Regions from separate parts of the Bacillus sp. m3-13 genome, predicted to be linked through region 1. Evidence: a T-box and tRNA genes for the amino acid it is inferred to sense, from the RefSeq annotation. Region 1 holds a T-box; the other holds one or more tRNA genes.
What was found. A T-box is a leader RNA that pairs with one kind of tRNA and senses whether it is charged. The one in region 1 lies ahead of glyQ (glycine--tRNA ligase subunit alpha), so its partner is inferred to be a tRNA-Gly.

Region 1 (10,777 bases):
TGAAAATTTTAAAATTTTTTAAAATTTTAAGGGTGATTTAAGAAGCGAATTAAGGTAAAATATAAGTACGCGCACCCGAAGCTCATAGAAGAAAGGAAGAGAAACTTTGAACATCGAAGCTTTAATCCAAGAAGCTAAAGCAGCAAGAGAAATGGCTTATGTACCCTACTCCAAGTTTAAAGTAAGGCGCGGCATTATTAGGTAAAGACGGTAAGGTCTATCGCGGATGCAACATTGAAAATGCTGCATACAGTATGACTAACTGTGCAGAAAGAACAGCACTTTTTAAAGCGTATTCAGAAGGCAACACTCAATTTGATGCAATTGCGGTTGTAGCCGATACGAAACGACCTGTTCCACCTTGTGGAGCTTGCCGTCAAGTAATATCGGAGCTGTGTGCACCTGAAACGAAAGTGATCCTGACAAACCTTCACGGTGATATTCAGGAACTTACAGTAGCAGAATTGCTACCTGGAGCCTTTTCACCGGAGGATTTAGATGCATAACCAAACCAATACAAACTATAAATCAGGGTTTGTCTCCATCATTGGCAGGCCGAACGTTGGAAAGTCAACATTTTTGAACAGAGTAATCGGCCAAAAAATTGCGATAATGAGTGACAAACCACAAACAACTCGAAATAAAATTCAAGGTGTATTTACGCAAGACGACGCACAAATTGTTTTCATCGACACACCGGGCATCCATAAACCAAAGCATAAGCTTGGAGATTTTATGATGAAGGTGGCGCAAAATACGTTAAAAGAAGTTGACCTGGTTCTATTTATGATTAATGCAAAAGAAGGTTTAGGAAAAGGCGATGAATTCATTATCGAAAAGCTGAAGGAAACGTCAACTCCAGTATATTTGGTAATAAATAAAATCGACGAAGTACATCCAGATGACCTGCTACCCTTGATGGAAACATACAAAGCGTTGTATCCATTCAAAGAAATAGTTCCGATATCTGCTTTACAAGGTAACAATGTAGAAGTTTTATTGGATCAAATTAAGAAATTCCTTCCAGAAGGTCCCCAGTATTATCCGGCAGACCAAGTGACCGACCATCCGGAACGTTTTATTGTGGCAGAGCTGATCAGGGAGAAAGTCCTTCACTTAACGCGAGAGGAAGTTCCACACTCCATTGCTGTAGCAATTGATTCCATGAAGAAACGTGAAAACAAAGATATGGTCGATATTCAGGCCACCGTCGTAGTGGAACGTGATTCTCAAAAAGGGATAGTCATCGGGAAACAAGGAAAAGTCTTAAAAGAAGTGGGGCAAAAAGCCAGAGTGGACATTGAAGCATTACTGGGATCCAAAGTGTTTTTGGAATTGTGGGTAAAAGTACAAAAGGATTGGCGTAACAAGCAGTCACAACTTAGAGATTTTGGTTTTAATGAAAACGAATACTAATCGGGAAGACGAGCGAAATAGTCAATTCGTAGCATTTAATTTACAAAATTTATCTAACATGTTTTGACCCTTCTACGGTCATCATAGTCATATAGGAATTGGAATAGGCATGCTGGTCTTTACTACAGAAAGGGTGGAGTTTACAATGTTGGATTTTACCTGGAAGGTCTTTAAAGAAACAGGTAATATTGATACCTATCTTCTCTTTAAAGAGCTTGAAAAAGAAAATGGCGATTTACCCGAACAGACAGAAGAACTAGCGAATAGTGACTTACCAATTTCATAAATGATAGATGATCAATAATTAAGGCAGTATACACACGCAAGTGTTGTAGATTGCCTTTTTATTTTGTAAACCGTACAATTAATAAAAGCCAGAAAAATGGACGGTGTACGATTTGCTACATAAATGTGAAGGCATTGTCATTCGAACAAATGCCTATGGTGAAAATAATAAGATTGTTACCATCTACTCGAAGGAGCTGGGGAAAGTAGGGGTGATGGCGAGAGGTGCCAATAAGCCCAGTAGCCGGTTTACTGCTGTCTCCCAGCTGTTTTCCCACGCTACCTTTGTTTTCCAAAGGAGTACAGGACTAGGAAGCCTCCAACAAGGTGAAATCATGGACTCCATGAGATCCATCAGAGAGGATATCTTCCTAACAGCCTATGCTTCTTTCATTGTGGAGTTAATGGACAGGACTACAGATGAAGGAAAACGTAATCCGGCACTATACGACCTACTTTATCAAGTGTTGCATTATATCAACGATGGTTTTGATGCAGAAATATTAACATTCATTTTTGAAATGAAAATGTGCGATGTTATCGGCATTACACCGGAACTAAATCGCTGTGCTTCATGTGGTGCAACAGAGGGGAGTTTTGCCTTTTCTATAAAGGAGGGCGGCTTCCTTTGTAACAGATGTTTTCATAAAGACCCCTATTTAATTAAAGTCTCCCCTGCTACGCTTAGGCTCTTACGGACCTTTTACTACTACGATTTGAATAGAATAGGCAACCTTTCGTTAAAAGAAGAAACAAGAAAAGAGCTGCGATTCATTATCGACGAATATTATGAAGCCTATTCTGGGATAATGTTAAAATCCAAACGCTTCTTAAAGCAAATAGGCTCTCTGAAAGCGAATCTTCCTGAAAAAAAAGACAAACCTGATTGACTTTGCAAAAAAAATCATTTATTATCCAAGTACATCTATAAAGATTGCGTTGAAAGAAAGTAGTACTTATCAGATATGATTAAAGCGAACCTAGGACGGTGTGAGCTAGGGAATTAAGAGATAAGGAAGGCGTTCTGGAGCAATACGGATAAAGTGGTAAAAAGGCTATCCCTTTTTACAAATAGGGTGGAACCGCGGGAGAACCTCTCGTCCCTATGCTGACAACAACAGTTGGCATAGAGACAAGAGGTTCTCCCTTTTTGTCCTACAGCCAACAAATTGAGTCAAGACCTTAGTAGAATGACTACCATAATTCAGTGTAGTCTCTAAGCTGTTGATTGGAGCGAAAGGCGAAGACTCCAGCGGGGAAGTAACGGTAGATTGAGACCCCGCAACGAAGTGAGGAGGCTCAAACACCGTCCCGACGGAAAGCGAAGCCTGGCGCGCAAATCAACAGCGGCGTTCAATAGTACCCAAATAAAATAAAGGAAGGTGTCAAAATGAACATCCAAAACATGATCCTGACCCTGCAAAACCACTGGTCAGAACAAGGCTGTATCCTCATGCAAGCCTACGACGTAGAAAAAGGTGCCGGAACAATGAGCCCCTATACATTCCTAAGAAGCATCGGGCCAGAGCCATGGAACGTAGCATACGTCGAACCATCCAGAAGACCGGTAGACGGGCGCTACGGCGAAAACCCAAACCGCCTGTACCAACATCACCAATTCCAAGTAATCATGAAACCATCCCCAGACAACATTCAAGAACTATACCTGGAGTCACTCAAGAAACTTGGAATCGACCCACTAAAACATGATATCCGCTTTGTAGAAGACAACTGGGAAGCACCAACACTTGGGGCAGCAGGACTTGGCTGGGAAGTTTGGCTGGACGGAATGGAAATCACCCAATTCACCTACTTCCAACAGGTCGGGGGAATTGAATGCAAACCGGTTTCTGTAGAAATCACCTATGGTATTGAGCGACTTGCCTCCTACATCCAAGATAAAGAAAATGTTTTTGATCTAGAATGGACAGAAGGATTCACCGTTCGTGATATTTTCCTTCAACCGGAATATGAACACTCTAAATATACATTTGAAACATCCGATCCGGATATGCTGTTCTCACTATTTGATATCTATGAAAAAGAAGCACACCGCCAGATGGACCATGGTCTTGTGCATCCTGCCTACGACTATGTATTGAAATGCTCTCATACATTCAACCAATTGGACGCACGTGGCGCTATAAGTGTTACCGAACGAACAGGTTATATCGGCCGTGTCAGAAATCTAGCCCGTAAAGTGGCAAGAACCTTCTATGAGGAAAGAGAAAAGCTAGGTTTCCCAATTTTGAAAAAGGAGGAGAGCAACAATGAGTAAGAGAGACTTTTTATTTGAAATCGGTCTAGAAGAGATGCCGGCCCGCTTTGTAACGGATTCCATGAATCAGCTTCAGGAAAAAGTGAAAGCTTGGCTTGAAACAAACCAGTTGGCCTATGAAGATATTCACGCTTACTCTACTCCAAGAAGGCTTGCAATATTAATTGAAGGCCTTGTAGAACGCCAAGAAGATGTTACTTTAGAAGCAAAAGGACCTGCAAAAAAAGTTGCCCTGACAGCGGACGGTGACTGGTCAAAGGCTGCCCAAGGCTTTACAAGAGGTCAAGGGCTGACTGTTGAAGATATTTATTTTAAAGAGATCAACGGTGTGGAATATGTGCATGTAAAGAAGCATGTAGAAGGAAAAGAAACGAAAGAAATTCTTAGTGGCATTGCTTCTGTTGCTACAAGCCTGCATTTTCCAAAAAACATGCGCTGGGCTGATGAAGACTTAAGATATGTTCGACCAATCAAATGGTTGATTGCTCTATTCGGTGAAGAGGTTATACCAGTTGAGATAGCAAAGGTAAAATCAGACCGAGTATCTACTGGCCATCGTTTCCTTGGAGGTCAAGTGGAACTTAAAGACGCTGGCAGCTATGTGGAAGAACTTCTATCTAACTATGTCATTGTTAATGCAACGGAACGAAAAGAAGCAATCAGAAAACAACTGTCGATTATTGGGGAAGAAAATGGTTGGAACATTCCTGTGGATGAAGCCCTGCTAGAAGAAGTAAACAACCTGGTGGAATATCCAACAGCATTGTTCGGAACGTTCGAATCTGAATATCTAACCTTGCCTGAAGAAGTACTGATTACATCCATGAAAGAGCATCAGCGTTATTTCCCTGTTAAAAGTGATGAGGGAACTCTTTTGCCTTATTTTGTGACTGTACGAAACGGGAACCATGAGAATTTAGATAATGTTGCAAGAGGAAATGAAAAAGTATTGCGTGCTAGGCTTTCTGATGCGGCATTTTTCTCCAAGGAAGACGAGAAGCTTGTAATTGATGAAGCAATTAAAAAGCTGGATAAGATCGTATTCCATGAAGAAATCGGTACAACCGGCGATAAAGTGAGACGTGTACAAACCATAGCAACAGACCTTGCTAAAGTTGTAAATGTGGACAATGAAACGCAAAAGCATGTAGAGCGTGCAGCTTCCATTTACAAATTTGACTTAGTATCTCATATGGTTTATGAATTTCCGGAACTACAAGGAATCATGGGCGAAAAATATGCGGTGGCAAAGGGTGAGAGCCCTGTCGTTGCAAAAGCAATCAATGAGCATTATATGCCTCGTTCTGCAGAAGACCAAACCGCTTCCTCTGATGTAGGTGCCATCCTAAGTATCTCAGAAAAGATGGATACCATTGTTGGGTTCTTTGCTATTGGAGTTATCCCTACTGGTTCACAGGACCCTTATGCCTTAAGACGTCAGGCATCTGGAATCATTCAGACGATCTTGAACAAAGATTGGACCTTCTCATTGGAAACGTTTATGCACTCATTAGTGGAGCGTTATGTAGAAAAAGGAATCGCTAAGAAAGATACAAATGAAATCATGGAAGATATCTTAGTGTTCTTTAAATTACGACTTAAAAACAATCTTTCCGAGCGTGGAGTTCGATATGACATTGTGGAGGCACTTTTAGAGCTGCCACTCGAGAATGTTTGCTCCACTGTGAAGAAAGCAGAAACGCTTGAAACAAAGAAAAATGAAGCAGACTTTAAAGAAACGATGGAATCATTAAGTCGTGTATGCAACATTGCCAAGAAGGCAACTCTCTCTACCGAAGTTCAAGAGAACTTGCTAAACCAAGAGCAAGAACAAGAGCTGTATAAACAATTTAACAGCAAAAAAGATCTTGTGCTCCGTGCGGCAGAAGATCAGGATTTCTCCTTAGCATATGAAGAACTTGCTTCCTTGAAACCTGCCATTGATGCATTCTTTGACAACATCATGGTCATGACGGAAGATGAAGCAATAAAAGCAAATCGCCTCGCCCTTATGGATGATATGGCTAAAGTTATAGCCATTTTCGGAAACGTCAATGGAATCATCGTTAAGTGATTAAAAAAGACAAACCTATAACCCTATGATAGAATAGTTAAACATACGAAAGAGGCTGACTAATGCAATCCTCACAATATTTAGTCAGCCTCTTTCCAATTCTTCTGTTTATCAGTATAATTAGTATATATTATTTACATATACAGTATGTCACAATTAGAGATCGTAGGGCACCCGTTCAGCGAAGTGCACCTTATAACCCAATAGGTGGTGAACGAAAATCGAACTGAATAAGCGGCAAGAAACTATACTGCAAATAGTCAAAGAACAAGGACCGATTACCGGAGAAGCGATAGCCGACCAACTAAACTTGACTCGGGCAACCCTTCGTCCCGATTTAGCTATTTTGACCATGGCAGGCTATTTAGATGCCCGCCCGCGTGTTGGCTATTTCTATACTGGAAAAACAGGATCGCAATTGTTATCAGATAAGATAAATAAGATTCAGGTGAATGATCACCAGTCCATACCGGTTGTTGTTCATGAGAGTGTTTCTGTTTATGATGCAATTTGCACCATGTTCCTAGAAGACGTGGGAACCCTTTTCGTAGTGGACAACTTCTCTATTATTGTGGGAGTGCTCTCGAGAAAGGACCTATTAAGGGCCAGTATCGGAAAACAGGAACTGACTTCCATACCAGTAAATATAATTATGACTCGAATGCCTAATGTAACGTACTGCTTTAAAGAAGACTTGATTATTGATGTAGCAAAAAAACTGATTGAAAAACAAATAGATGCTCTTCCAGTCGTTAAGCAAACGGATAAAGGCTATGAAGTAGTCGGTAGAATAACAAAAACGAATATTACAAAAGTGCTGGTTGCCCTGGCACTCGATGAAATTATCTAGATTGGAGGAGAATCATGGAGAAACGTACCGTATATATCGTATCTGATTCAGTCGGAGAAACTGCAGAGCTGGCAGTAAAAGCGGCAATCAGCCAATTCAATGGCGCGAACTTCCATCTTAAAAGAATACCTTACGTAGAAGACATCGCAACACTTTCAGAAGTAGTCTCGATTGCAAAACTTAATCAGGGTCTCATCGCTTTTACCCTAGTTGTTCCTGAAATGAGGAAGCATCTTTTAGAATTGGCTATGAAAGAAGGCGTCCAGGTCTATGACATCATTGGCCCGCTTGTGGACTTAATGGAGCAGGAATATGGTGTTAAACCAAAGTATCAGCCTGGCTTGGTAAGACAATTGGATGATGATTATTTCAAAAAAATCGAAGCAGTGGAATTTGCAGTGAAGTATGATGATGGCAGAGATCCAAGGGGAATCATAAAAGCGGATATCGTGTTGGTGGGGGTTTCTAGAACGTCCAAAACGCCTTTATCCCAATATTTGGCACATAAACGCCTGAAGGTAGCAAATGTACCGATTGTTCCTGAGGTAGATCCACCAGAGGAACTTTTTAAAGTGAATCCTGAAAAATGCTTCGGTCTAAAGATTTCGCCAGAAAAGCTGAACGATATTCGAAAAGAAAGATTGAAAGCGTTGGGGCTCAATGATAAAGCTGCATATGCAAATCTTGAAAGAATAAAAGAAGAGTTGGCATTTTTTGAAACAGTCGTAAATAAAATAGGTTGTGACGTGATAGATGTTACGAATAAGGCGGTAGAAGAAACAGCTAACCTTATCTCTAACATTTATAATAACCGTTTGAAGTAAAGAGCGCTTTTAGGAGTGCTCTTTTTTTAAAGGGAAGAAAGCATAAATCCCGTTGATTTCCGTTCCAGGCGCTTCGCTTGCCTGCGGGCGGTCCGTGAGCCTCCTCGGCTTTCAGCCTGTGGGGTCTCACCTGTCCCTTCCTCCCGCGGGCGTCTACGCGCCTTCCACTTCAATCAACAAAGTTATTTCATTCACCTGGGGTTTATGAAAGGCATTTAACCAGGTAACTGAGAAAGCATTAATTTTATGTTCTTGTAATTTATAGCTGTTGATTGGAGCAATAGGCGGAGACTCCTACGGGGGAGTAGCGACAATGTTGAGACCCCGCAGGGCGTAGCCCGAGGAGGCTCAAGGTCGCCCCTAGGAAAGCGAAGCCGTTTGCGGAAATCAACAGTGACGATTAAACAATCGACTATAGGACCGGGCAGTTTTTGCCCAGTTTTTTTTATGACTTTAGATTACCCATTATTCGATGTGAAACAGTAGTCAATTTGAAAAGTTTATATTATAATAAAAAATTGTGATAAAAAAATTCCTCGATAGGGTTTAGAGTGATGGATTATCGAATAAACTAAAAATAGCTATAAGTCAAGGGCAATATAACAGTTTCGTTCGACAACTACAAAAAAACATATCGAAAAAAGAAGGTTTTTGGGAAGGGATGTAGAAACCATTTAACATGCAAAATAATCGCAAACCTATTATTTTGGTGGATGCAGATGCGTGTCCCGTTAAAGAAGAAATAAGTAGAATAAGTCATACATACAAAGTTGATGTGTGCTACGTAGCTTCCTACTCCCATGTCATGACCAATAAAACTGAAGGAAATTGGGTCTATGTGGATGATGAAAAAGAATCTGCAGATCTTTATATTTTGAATCATGCAAAGAAAGATGATGTAGTAGTCACTCAAGATATTGGTCTAGCAAGCATGCTGGTGTCCAAAAACGTTTATGTTCTCACTCCTCGTGGAAAACAGTATGAAGAGAGCGAAATGGAACTGAGCTTGCATATGAGATTTCTATCTGCGAAAGAACGGAGAAAAGGGAACTATTCTAAGGGCCCGAAAGCTTTCTCGATGAAAGACAGAGAAAGATTTGTTCAATCACTTAAAAAAACTTTGTCGAAAATTGCAGGAATTCCAGAATAGAGATAGAAATAGTAAGTCACGGAGTGTTGTTATGAATTATCGAATTCCTGAACAAACAATTGATCAAATCAGACAGTCTACCGACATTGTTGATGTAATAAGTGAATATGTGCAATTGAAGAAGCAAGGCAGGAATTATTTCGGACTTTGCCCTTTCCATGGTGAAAGTACTCCTTCTTTCTCTGTTTCCCAAGAAAAACAAATCTATCACTGTTTCGGTTGTGGTGCCGGGGGAAGTGCTTTCAATTTCATCATGGAGATCGAGGGCGTCAGTTTTGTGGAAGCAGCTCAAAAACTTGCCAAGTCCTCCAATGTAGAAGTGGAAGTACCGGAGTATACCGCAACAGAACAAACAGGCCAGTCGAAAGAAACGAAATGGATGATGGATGCACATTTACTTTTGCATAAATTTTACCATCATTTACTATTAAATACAAAAGAAGGCCAGGAAGCATATGATTATGTGACTGGTAGAGGCTTCACTGACGAAACGTTAAAGAAATTCGGTGTTGGTTATGCACTGAACAGTTGGGACTTCGCTTTGAAATTCCTTACGAAAAGGGGCTACAACCAGCAGTTGCTGGAGAAGGCCGGCCTTCTAATTGAGAAGGAGCATACAGCTGAATATTTTGACCGTTTCAGAAATCGAATCATGTTTCCTATTCATGACCATAAAGGAAATGTTATTGCCTTTTCTGGCAGAGTGCTTGGAGAAGGCGAACCAAAGTACTTGAATTCACCAGAGACCCCACTTTTTAATAAAAGTAAAATTCTTTACAATTTCCATCAGGCCCGTCCTCATATAAGAAAGCAGGAACAGGTTATCCTCTTTGAAGGATTTGCCGATGTCATCGCTGCGGATGGAGCGGGGTTACCTAATGGAATTGCAACGATGGGAACTTCTTTAACAGAAGATCAAGCCCGCATTATTAGGAGGCATGTTGAAAATGTCACTATCTGTTATGACGGAGATAATGCGGGAATAGAAGCGGCTTACAGGGCAGCGAACATCCTTATTCAACAAGGATGTTACGTAAGAATTGCCATGATGCCAGATAAAATGGACCCTGATGACTATATCCGTAGTAAAGGATCAGACTCGTTTAAGCAGGATGTAATAGGGGCAAGTTTAACGTTCATGGCATTTAAGCTCAGGTACTTACGTAAAGGTAGGAACATGAAAGATGAAGGCGAACGGATGCGGTATGTGGAGGATGTCCTGAAAGAGATTAGCATGCTGACCAAAGCGGTTGAACGGGATCATTACCTTCGTCAATTAGCTGATGAATTTTCCATCTCGTTGGACGCTTTAAAGCAGCAGCAGTTTCAAGTGTATAAATCTTTAATGCAAAAAAAGGATTATAACGAGCAGAATAGAATAAATATACCTAACAAGCCTAAAATCTTCACGCAAGCGTTAAAACCGGCTTATTTGAATGCAGAACGCTATTTGCTAGCACATATGCTCAAAGATAGGACAGTATCCGAGAAGGTGCAAGCTTCGATTGAAGGCTCCTTTATCATCGAAGAGCATCGTGCAATTGCAACCTATCTGTATGCTTTCTACGAAGAAGGCTATGAGCCGAATATCAGTATATTCATGGAGCGTATCCCTGAGCAATCGCTCAAGAAAATCATTTCTGAACTGGGGATGCTTACACTTGAGGAAGAATTAAGTGATGCAGTGCTACATGATTATATGAAACAGGTGTTTAATTATCCAAAATTGTTAACAATAAAAGAAAAAGAGCAAGATAAGAAACAAGCAGAAGCACAAAATGATTATCTTGGTGCTGCACAAATCGCGATGGAAATAATCCAAATGAAAAAAGAGTTAAAACAATAAATATACCTCTTTATCGCGTTCAATGTTGGAAGGAGGGGACAGTTGATGGCTGAA
Region 2 (10,777 bases), on a different contig from region 1:
TCCCCCTGTGAGAGTAGGACGTTGCCAGGCTGGTATTAATCCACCATAGCTCAGCGGTAGAGCATTCGGCTGTTAACCGAAGGGTCGTAGGTTCGAATCCTACTGGTGGAGCCATAATATGGAGAGCTGTCCGAGTGGCCGAAGGAGCACGATTGGAAATCGTGTAGACGGTCAACGCCGTCTCAAGGGTTCAAATCCCTTGCTCTCCGCCATTATCTTTGGCCCGTTGGTCAAGCGGTTAAGACACCGCCCTTTCACGGCGGTAACACGGGTTCGAATCCCGTACGGGTCACCAAAGTTTCTTTCGAGACATTTACAATGTGTCCATACATAGGAGGATTAGCTCAGCTGGGAGAGCATCTGCCTTACAAGCAGAGGGTCGGCGGTTCGATCCCGTCATCCTCCACCATTATTTTAACAATAACATTATCGCGGGGTGGAGCAGTTCGGTAGCTCGTCGGGCTCATAACCCGAAGGTCGCAGGTTCAAATCCTGTCCCCGCAACCAAATGGTCCCGTGGTGTAGCGGTTAACATGCCTGCCTGTCACGCAGGAGATCGCCGGTTCGATCCCGGTCGGGACCGCCATTTTCTTTGAAAATAGAATTAGGCTCGGTAGCTCAGTTGGTAGAGCAATGGACTGAAAATCCATGTGTCGGCGGTTCGATTCCGTCCCGAGCCACCATGATTTTTTCACCAATGTGAAAGAATCACCATATAATGCCGGTGTAGCTCAGTTGGTAGAGCAACTGACTTGTAATCAGTAGGTCGTGGGTTCGACTCCTATCGCCGGCACCAGGAATATGGAGGGGTAGCGAAGTGGCTAAACGCGGCGGACTGTAAATCCGCTCCTTCGGGTTCGGCAGTTCGAATCTGCCCCCCTCCACCATTTCTTTTGAAATAAACAGTAACAAAATGTATCTTAGGGGCATAGTTTAACGGTAGAACAGAGGTCTCCAAAACCTCCGGTGTGGGTTCGATTCCTACTGCCCCTGCCAATTTTATAAAAATTATGGCGGCTGTGGCGAAGTGGTTAACGCACCTGATTGTGGTTCAGGCATTCGTGGGTTCGATTCCCATCAGTCGCCCCATATTTTATTTCATCGACTTATATAAAAGATTGAGTCGTTTTTATTTCCGGTTTTAATGGGCTATAGCCAAGCGGTAAGGCATCGCACTTTGACTGCGACATGCGTTGGTTCGAATCCAGCTAGCCCAGCCATTTTGCGGAAGTAGTTCAGTGGTAGAACACCACCTTGCCAAGGTGGGGGTCGCGGGTTCGAATCCCGTCTTCCGCTCCAAATATTTCAGGTGGCATAGCCAAGTGGTAAGGCCAAGGTCTGCAAAACCTTTATCACCGGTTCAAATCCGGTTGCCACCTCCAATTTTATTATAATAGTTATTCTTATATACGAGACAAGCCGGGGTGGCGGAACTGGCAGACGCACAGGACTTAAAATCCTGCGGTAGGTGACTACCGTACCGGTTCGATTCCGGTCCTCGGCACCATTTGAATAATTATGATTGAGTATGCCGGTGTGGCGGAATTGGCAGACGCGCACGACTCAAAATCGTGTTCCTCTGGAGTGCCGGTTCGACCCCGGCCACCGGTACCAATCGCGGGTGTAGTTTAGTGGTAAAACCTCAGCCTTCCAAGCTGATGATGAGAGTTCGATTCTCTTCACCCGCTCCATACATAACTTATCAAGACTCTAACCTTTGGTTGGGTCTTTTTTGTACTGTTGAAAGTATTTTGATTTTGCATCCATTAATAAACGCCACAGAGCTCGGATATGCTCTGTGGCTTTAAACGTGTTGTTGATCTTATTCTGTTAGCATTTTAATTCCGTTTTCCAGTTCTTTTAACACTTCAGGATCTTTTTCTGTTGCCTTATAATTTTGCAGGGATACTAAAGCTTGCTTATCTCCTATTCTTCCTACTGCCCAGGCTGCTGTTCCTCTAATTACTGGGCGAGGATCATTTTCTAACAGGCTTAGGAGATCAGGAATGGCGGAAGTATCTTTATAATGAGCCAAAGCGATAATGGCATTTCGTTGTATCGGCTTTTTCCCACGCCAGGAGCCGGAGATCTTACCAAAGTTCTCTTTGAATTCTCTGTTGGAGATGGTCAGGAGAGGTTTTAGCTTCGGTTTTACGATTTCTGGATCAGGCTCCATTTCAGGATGTAGATGAAAGTCTTTACCTTTATTTTCAGGACACACTGTCTGGCAGGTATCACAACCATAGAGCCTGTTTCCTAATTTTGTTCGGTATTCTTCTGCAAGGAAACCTTTTGTTTGTGTTAGGAAGGCAATGCATTTATTGGAATCGAGTTGTCCACCTTGAACGAGTGCCCCTGTCGGACAGACTTCCACACATTTATTACAGGTTCCACAGTTATCTTCTAGAGGCGTATCTGGTTCAAAGGGTAATGTAGTAATCATTTCACCCAAATACACATAGGAACCAAATTCAGGCGTTATAATGGCACAGTTCTTTCCGCTCCAACCGATACCAGCACGTTCAGCAACTGCTCTGTCACTTAGTTCCCCGGTATCTACCATGGATTTCATTAGAGCGTCTGGACGTTTTTCTTTTATGAACGCTTCTAACAATCTGAGTTTCTCTCGTAAAATATCATGATAGTCCACTCCCCATGAAGCGCGGCAAAATATCCCTCGTCGCTCTTCACGAGTGCTTCTTGGGGCGTCTTTCATTTTGGAGGGATATGCAAGAGCAATGGCAATAATGCTTTTCGCTTTTGGCACTATGAGCTCAGGGTTAGTACGTTTTTTAATATCTGGTTCCTCAAACCCTGATTGATAGTTAAGCTCCTGTTGAGTGATTAGCCTTTCTTTAAGACCAGTAAACACTCCAGCGCTTGCAAATCCAATCTTATCAATTCCTATTTGTTTACTATAGGCGATTAATTCTTCTTTTAGTTTGATGTTTTCCTCATTCAATGTGAACACCTCCTTTATTGTTTTTCAGCCAACCTATATTTTAACATATTTTTAGGAAGTATTATTTTGTTTGATATATCTAATTATATCCAAAATGCAAGCTGGAGCTAAAAGGTATATGATACAATTACCATATTAATGAAATGAAAGGGTGTTTGTTGTGAAAGTGACAGTTAGGGATGACGTTAAAAGTAAGCTACCGTCTTCAAAATACGGCATTATTCATTATAAAGATATTATAGTGGGAGCATCACCTCAAATGTTAAAAGGAAGAATACGTCTTTTCCAAGAATCGCTTCACTTAGATTTAGAAGATAAGGATATGAAAGTTATTCCTGGGGTCGCTGAGTGGCGTTCTGTATTCAAGGAAACAGGGACAGATCCATCTAGATATCGCCCAGCCATTGAGGCGTTGTACCGTAGGGTGAAAAAAGGACAATTCCTAGAGCCATTTAATTCCGCTGTGGATTTGAACAACTTTTTTTCGATGAAATATGAAATACCATTTGGAATTTATGATGCTGACAAGGTTATCGGCGATGTATCGATTGCAGTGGGAGATGAAACAGTAAGCTATGAGGGTTTGAATGGACGGGAAATTAAGCTATCTAAGATGCTTCACACTCGTGATGGTGAAGGTCCTTTTGGAAGTCCCTTTGTTGATAGTCGTAGGACAGCCGTATCAGAGGAAAGCACTTCTGCGTTGCATGTTGTGTATTTTAAGCCATCTATGCTTAGGGGGGAATGTGAAAAAATGCTTGCGTCGATTAGCGAAATGTTTCTACAGGTTCATGGAGGGACGAGTGAGTATTGGGTTTTGGATTAAAAGTAGGTAATTAGGTTTGCCTGCTTTTAAATTTTTTTGTGATGGGAGAGTTGTGGATGAGTTTTATGTTGAAGGAGCGTATGGAGTCAGAGGAGCTTATGTTATTAAGGATGCTGAAGGCCCGCGGCGGATTATTGGATGATAGTCGATTTTGGAATTTGGAAAAAGGTTACCAAGGAGAGGTGCTGTTCGATAAATGGTTTTCTAGTTTGGATGGGGAGTGGATTGTGGTGAATGATCTCTTGCTAGAGCATGCAGGCAGTTTGTTTCAAATTGACTCCCTTGTAATTGGCGGGGATAGGGTGTATTTGTTTGAAGTGAAGAATTTTGAAGGGGATTTCTTACTTGAAAAAGACAGGTGGTATTCCGGCAGTAAAGAAATTAAAGATCCCTTATCACAAATGCAACGATGCGAATCCGCGTTAAGACAACTCCTCAGAAGCCTCGGATATCAACTCCCCATAGAATCTACCCTCATATTTATTAACCCCGAGTTTACCCTTTTTAATTGCTCACCTAAATTACCTATTGTGTTCTGGTCCCAGTTAAATCGGTTTTCTAAGAAAATATTGAAGCAATCTGCTAGTTCAGGAAAGTTACATGCACGGCACTCTCGTTTGGCTGAGAAGTTGTGCGAATTGCATATCGAGAAGTCCCCCTATGAACGGATGCCCGAGTATAGGTATGAGGAGTTGCGGAAGGGGATTGTTTGTGTTGGGTGTAGGGGGATGGGGGTTCGCCATCATTATAGAATGATTGAGTGTGAAAGTTGTGGAAGTAAGGAAGCTTTGGATACGGCTTTGTTAAGGTCTATAAATGAGTGTCGTAGTTTGTTTCCACAAATAAAAATCTCTACAAAGATCATTCATGATTGGATTGGGGAAACTGTTTCTAAGAAAGTAATTCAAAGGGTTTTGCAAATTAACTTTTCATTAATTGGATATGGAAAATCGGCTAATTATGTAAAGGATACGCAAAGATTAATAAGAACTGATATAAAAGCTTGATAATTTAAAATTTGGTGACTCCAGGGGTTAGCCAAAAGGTGGAAACATTGTCTTCGTATGAGCCGAATGACTCCCTCTGCAAGAGGAAAGTATAGAACATTGTCCTCGTATGAAATGAATGACTCCCTCAGCCAGTGAAAAGTGGGAAACATTGTCCTCGTACGAGCTGAATAACTCCCTCAGCCAGTGAAAAGTGGGAAACATTGTCCTCGTACGAGCTGAATGACTCCCTCACCCATTGAAAAAAGGGAAACATTGTCCTAGTACGAGACAAATGCTTCGGAGCAAACCCCTAGTTACCCAAAAACCTTCTAACACAGATCCAACCCCAACCCCTAGTTACCCAAAAACCTTCTAACAAAGATTCAACCCCAACCCCTAGTTACCCAAAAACCTTCTAACAAAGATCCAACCCCAACCCCTAGTTACCCAAAAACCTTCTAACAAAGATCCAACCCCAACCCCTAGTTACCCAAAACCTTCTAACAAAGATCTAACCCCAACCCCTAGCTACCCAAAACCTTCTAACAAAACCCAACCCCAAATCCCAAACCACTTCCCAAAAAACAAAACAAAATCTCTCACACATTTCCCAAGCTCCTCACATAAACATATCTACAAGGAACATTACCCAGAGGAAGGGGCAAGCCCATGAGAGATAAGCTGAAAGAACATATTCAGAACCGCCTTGATACTTATGTTTTCAAAAGCAAACAAACTAGTAGAGCAATTATGAACGATATCACCATAAAACGAAAACAAGATGCACATAAACGCAGGGGAGCGGAAATAGTTAAGTGCAGTGCGACGGCGAGGATTCATTCGATTCATGAGGATGAACAGCAGCGGGAGGCCACTGTTTTTTATGAGATTCACGTTCGGTATTTAATAAAGCAAAGAGAGAAGTTGTATCTAGAGGAAGAAGCAGATCAGCGTTATTCTGAATGGATGGATGGTGAACTTATACAAGATTTTTCCATTCAGGATGAGGGGGATCGGACTTCACCTCGGTTTCTTCCTCCACAAGAGGAGGAAGAACAGGAGCCATTGCGTTTTAAATATAGTCGGGTGGAAGCAGTCAGGTATGCGGAGCAATATTGGAACAGGCATAATCCTCAGTTTAAAAAGTTTGAGGTAAATTGTACAAATTATATTTCTCAGTGTTTATATGCTGGTGGGGCGCCGATGGTTGGGTATCCGAAGAAATCTGGTGGTTGGTGGATGCGTAATAATGATTGGAGTTATACGTGGGCAGTGGCGCATGCCCTCAGGTGGTATTTGCCAAGCGCGAAGCAAGGTCTGAAAGCGAAAGAAGTAAGCAATGTGTCGCAACTGATGCCTGGTGATGTGATTTGTTATGATTTTGAGGGAGATGGTCGCTTTGACCATAATACGATTGTTGTTGCAAAGGATGAGAATGGGGAGCCATTAGTGAACGCGAACACGTATAACTCGCGGATGAGGTATTGGAAATATGAAGATTCCACCGCGTATACCCCGAATATTAAATATAAATTTTTCCACGTCTTAGACCGTTAGTAGATACTTGATTCCAATGCGATAAAAAGGTATTGTTGTATAGGATGAAAGTGAAAGAAATACGAGGTGACGATTGTGGGATTACATGTGGTATTATATCAGCCAGAGATTCCAGCTAATACAGGAAATATTGCTAGAACTTGTGCAGCTACGAACACAACATTGCATTTGATCAGACCGCTTGGCTTTTCGACGGACGATAAGATGTTGAAGCGTGCAGGGCTTGATTATTGGGAATTTGTGAATGTGGTTTATTATGATTCGTTGGATGAGTTGTTTGAGAAAAATAAAGAAGCGGAATTCTTCTATATTACGAAGTTTGGAATGAAGCCGCATACTTCATTTGATTACAGCAAATTGGATAAGGACTATTTCTTTGTGTTTGGAAGAGAGACGACCGGTTTACCAAAAGATTTGATTCAGAGTAACTTGGATCAGTGTTTGCGTTTGCCAATGACGAAGAATGTAAGGTCGTTGAATTTGTCCAATACGGCAGCAATATTAATATATGAAGCATTACGTCAACAAGATTATCCGAATCTTTCTATAGAGTTTCCGGAAGTATAAAGAGAAGCCCTCTACCTTTCAAGCAAAAGTTGAAAGATGGAGGGCTTCTTTATTTATGCGATTTACTTTTTGCGTGTGCCTGGGCGCTCGTTATAGCCAGCAGTGAAGATAGCTGTAAGGAATGCAATACATACGCCTAAGATTAAGAATCCAGATGTACCCATGTTTGGTTCCTCCTTATGTAGGTTTAGTTCATGTAAGCATACTATCTATATTATAGCCCAATGGACGAGTTATGTGAATGAAATCTGTGGATAATTTTTGACAGTGTTATTTTTAACTCCCTGTTGCCTTCCGTTCCAGGTGTTCGCTTTCCGAGGGGCGGTGCTTGAGCCTCCTCGGCTACGCCTGTGGGGTCTCAACCTACCGCTACCTCTCTCCGGAGTCTCACACCTTGCACTTCAGGCAACAGGGGGAAATCTAACATTCATTTATATACGTACAAACTTTTAAAAAAAGCATGTTTCACTCCCACAGCGCATAGATTATATTAATCACGCAATCACGACTCTTGAAGCTGTAATAAAAGGGGAGGTCCTTATGGATATTTTACGTAAAATTGAAAAGTATCGGGAAGAAGAACAGAGGCTGAAGTGGGAAGGAACCTTCGGGCAGTACTTGGAGATTTTGAAAGAAGAACCATGGGTAGCTCAATCCGCACATTCACGGGTTTACAATATGATTAAAGATGCTGGGGTAGAAGAGGTCAATGGGCAGCGGAAGTATAATTTCTTTAGCAATGCCCTTTTTGGTTTAGAAGAAGCGTTGGAGCGGTTGGTAGAGGAGTATTTCCATCCTGCTGCGAAAAGATTGGATGTTAGAAAGAGGATCTTATTATTAATGGGACCGGTCAGTGGAGGGAAATCCACGCTCGTCACCATCCTTAAACGCGGACTTGAGCAGTACACACACACTGATAGAGGAGCGGTTTATGCCATTAAGGGTTGCCCGATGCATGAGGATCCGCTACATTTAATTCCGCACCATTTGCGAGAGGATTTTTACAATGAGTATGGTGTGAGGATTGAAGGGAATTTGTCTCCGTTAAATATGATGAGGCTTGAAAAAGAATATGGGGGCAGGATTGAAGATGTGCTGGTGGAGCGTATTTTCCTATCAGAAAATCAGCGTGTCGGGATTGGAACATTCAGTCCATCTGATCCGAAATCACAGGATATTGCTGACTTGACCGGAAGCATCGACTTCTCGACGATTGCAGAGTTCGGTTCTGAGTCTGATCCACGTGCATATCGTTTTGACGGGGAGCTGAACAAGGCGAACCGCGGGATGATGGAGTTCCAGGAGATGCTGAAATGTGATGAGAAGTTCTTGTGGCATCTATTATCCTTGACGCAGGAAGGGAACTTTAAAGCAGGACGATTCGCGTTGATCAGTGCGGATGAGCTCATTGTCGCGCATACGAATGAAACGGAGTATCGCTCTTTCATCTCTAATAAAAAGAATGAAGCCTTGCATTCGCGTATTATCGTGATGCCGGTTCCATATAACTTAAGACTTTCTGAGGAAGAGAGAATTTATGAAAAGATGATCAATGAGAGTGATGTGGCAAATGTCCATATTGCGCCGCATACGCTTAGGGTTGCTGCGATGTTTACGATTCTCACCAGATTGAAAGAGGCCAAACGTGGCGATATTGATCTTGTGAAGAAAATGCGCTTGTATGATGGGGAATCTGTGGAAGGCTTTAACTCTGTGGATGTTCAAGAACTCAAGAAAGAGTATGCGGATGAAGGGATGAGCGGAATTGATCCACGTTATGTGATCAACCGTATTTCGTCCACCATTATTCGCAAAGAAATTCCGTCCATTAATGCGCTTGATGTACTGCGTTCTTTAAAAGAAGGGCTGGATCAGCATGCTTCTATATCTAATGAAGATAGAGAGAGATTCTTAAACTTTATTTCTGTAGCGAGAAAAGAATATGATAATATTGCCAAGAAAGAAGTTCAGAAAGCATTTGTGTATTCGTATGAAGAGTCTGCGAAGACATTGATGGATAACTATCTGGATAATGTCGAGGCATATTGTAATAAGGCGAAACTCAGAGATCCTCTTACTGGGGAAGAGATGAGTGCGGATGAGAAATTGATGCGTTCCATTGAGGAGCAGATTGGTATTTCTGAAAACGCGAAGAAGGCATTCCGCGAAGAGATCCTTATCAGAATTTCTGCTTATGCGCGGAAAGGGAAGCGATTTGACTACAACTCCCATGAGCGCTTAAGGGAAGCAATCCAGAAGAAGCTGTTTGCAGATCTGAAGGATGTAGTGAAGATCACGACTTCTTCCAAAACTCCGGATGAAACTCAGCTGAAGAAAATAAATGAAGTGGTGGCCCGCTTGATTGATGAACATGGCTATAACTCCACTTCAGCCAATGATCTATTAAGGTATGTAGGTAGTTTATTAAATAGGTAACAGGTTGGCAGCGGTGATCATTCCCGCTGCTTTTTTCCATTATAGGTTTGTAAATTCAAAATAAGGGGAAATTATTAGTAAGAGGTGATTACAATGAGTAAAGAAAAAACCTATGAAAATACAATGGCACCAAATGAAAAAGAAATGGAAAAGCTGGCAAAGGAAATGGAGCAGCTGAAGGAAAATAAAACCGACAGAGAGCGCAGTCCTAAGCAGCATAATAACAACTCGGAAAATGAAAAAGAATAATCATACCTTCCAGTAATTTTGGGAGGTTTTTTTGTTGTATATATAGATATTCATCGTATAGTACGACCATCTATCAGCATAAGATTATTATTACTAACAATCGATTACACGCTTGTCTCATTTATAGAAATGCGAGCCTAATTATCCAAATAATCTGTCAATTATTTGAGATATGTGCATAGGATAGAGTAACCAACCCTAATTGTCACAAAGGTTGGATTCATTAAATTTCACCAAGATATTTTATGAAAATAGTGATGAAAAGGTTCCAAGAAACGTAAGAATTAAATAGGGAGGGATATCGATGACAATGTCAGATGATACGAATTTTATAGTGTCCAAAGAGGATTGGTCCCTCCATCGAAAAGGCCACGACGACCAAAAACGCCATCAGGAAAAGGTCCAGGAGGCTATCAAAAATAACTTACCAGATCTTATTACTGAAGAAAACATTGTAATGTCCAATGGCAGAGAGGTCGTTAAGATCCCAATTAGGTCTCTAGATGAGTACAGAATTCGTTATAATTATGACAAAAACAAGCATGTTGGCCAAGGAGATGGAGACAGTCAGGTAGGGGATGTTGTTGCCAGGGACGGGTCAGGTCAGCAGAAGGGTCCAGGTAAGGGGCAAGGAGCGGGTGATCAGGCTGGAGAGGACTATTATGAGGCTGAAGTGTCCTTAATGGATCTTGAAGCGGCACTTTTCAACCAGCTTGAGCTGCCGAACTTGCAGCAAAAAGAGCGAGATGAGAATATCATTGAGCACTATGAATTTAATGATATCAGACGCACAGGTCTTATGGGGAATATAGATAAAAAACGTACGATGATGTCCGCCTATAAGCGGAACGCGATGACAGGTACGGCAAGCTTCCATCCAATCTATCAAGAAGATCTTAAGTTTAAAACTTGGAATGAAGTGGTGAAGCCGGATTCCAAAGCAGTTGTTTTGATGATGATGGATACGAGCGGATCAATGGGCATGTGGGAAAAATATATGGCACGAAGCTTTTTCTTCTGGATGACAAGATTCCTTCGAACGAAATATGAGACGGTGGATATTGAATTTATTGCCCATCATACAGAGGCGAAGGTGGTCAGTGAAGAGGATTTCTTTTCTAAAGGGGAAAGTGGTGGGACGATTTGTTCATCTGCTTACCGTAAGGCACTGGAGCTAATCGACACAAAGTA

Region 2: it encodes a tRNA-Gly, which carries the amino acid that the T-box ahead of glyQ (glycine--tRNA ligase subunit alpha) is inferred to sense. The anticodon was not compared.

The regions. Positions count from the first base shown of each region.
Region 1 covers NZ_ACPC01000019.1:608,303-619,079, forward strand. The annotation lists partial or broken gene M313_RS23620 (cytidine deaminase) at 107-506, shown strand; gene era (GTPase Era) at 499-1,416, shown strand; gene M313_RS25305 (YqzL family protein) at 1,562-1,702, shown strand; gene recO (DNA repair protein RecO) at 1,815-2,591, shown strand; T-box leader at 2,632-2,809, shown strand; gene glyQ (glycine--tRNA ligase subunit alpha) at 3,092-3,979, shown strand; gene glyS (glycine--tRNA ligase subunit beta) at 3,972-6,053, shown strand; gene ccpN (transcriptional regulator CcpN) at 6,274-6,903, shown strand; gene M313_RS0113645 (pyruvate, water dikinase regulatory protein) at 6,918-7,727, shown strand; gene M313_RS0113650 (YaiI/YqxD family protein) at 8,407-8,877, shown strand; gene dnaG (DNA primase) at 8,909-10,723, shown strand; gene rpoD (RNA polymerase sigma factor RpoD) at 10,769-10,777, shown strand, end outside.
Region 2 covers NZ_ACPC01000044.1:271-11,047, forward strand. The annotation lists rRNA gene rrf (5S ribosomal RNA) at 1-30, shown strand, start outside; tRNA gene M313_RS0117640 (tRNA-Asn) at 40-114, shown strand; tRNA gene M313_RS0117645 (tRNA-Ser) at 121-212, shown strand; tRNA gene M313_RS0117650 (tRNA-Glu) at 221-295, shown strand; tRNA gene M313_RS0117655 (tRNA-Val) at 334-409, shown strand; tRNA gene M313_RS0117660 (tRNA-Met) at 431-507, shown strand; tRNA gene M313_RS0117665 (tRNA-Asp) at 511-586, shown strand; tRNA gene M313_RS0117670 (tRNA-Phe) at 608-683, shown strand; tRNA gene M313_RS0117675 (tRNA-Thr) at 721-796, shown strand; tRNA gene M313_RS0117680 (tRNA-Tyr) at 804-887, shown strand; tRNA gene M313_RS0117685 (tRNA-Trp) at 923-996, shown strand; tRNA gene M313_RS0117690 (tRNA-His) at 1,014-1,089, shown strand; tRNA gene M313_RS0117695 (tRNA-Gln) at 1,146-1,220, shown strand; tRNA gene M313_RS0117700 (tRNA-Gly) at 1,225-1,299, shown strand; tRNA gene M313_RS0117705 (tRNA-Cys) at 1,309-1,382, shown strand; tRNA gene M313_RS0117710 (tRNA-Leu) at 1,419-1,507, shown strand; tRNA gene M313_RS0117715 (tRNA-Leu) at 1,531-1,614, shown strand; tRNA gene M313_RS0117720 (tRNA-Gly) at 1,618-1,691, shown strand; gene queG (tRNA epoxyqueuosine(34) reductase QueG) at 1,823-2,962, opposite strand; gene M313_RS0117730 (B3/B4 domain-containing protein) at 3,123-3,788, shown strand; gene M313_RS0117735 (nuclease-related domain-containing protein) at 3,845-4,795, shown strand; gene M313_RS0117740 (amidase domain-containing protein) at 5,447-6,334, shown strand; gene trmL (tRNA (uridine(34)/cytosine(34)/5-carboxymethylaminomethyluridine(34)-2'-O)-methyltransferase TrmL) at 6,401-6,901, shown strand; gene M313_RS0117755 (PrkA family serine protein kinase) at 7,442-9,337, shown strand; gene M313_RS25930 (hypothetical protein) at 9,431-9,586, shown strand; gene yhbH (sporulation protein YhbH) at 9,891-10,777, shown strand, end outside.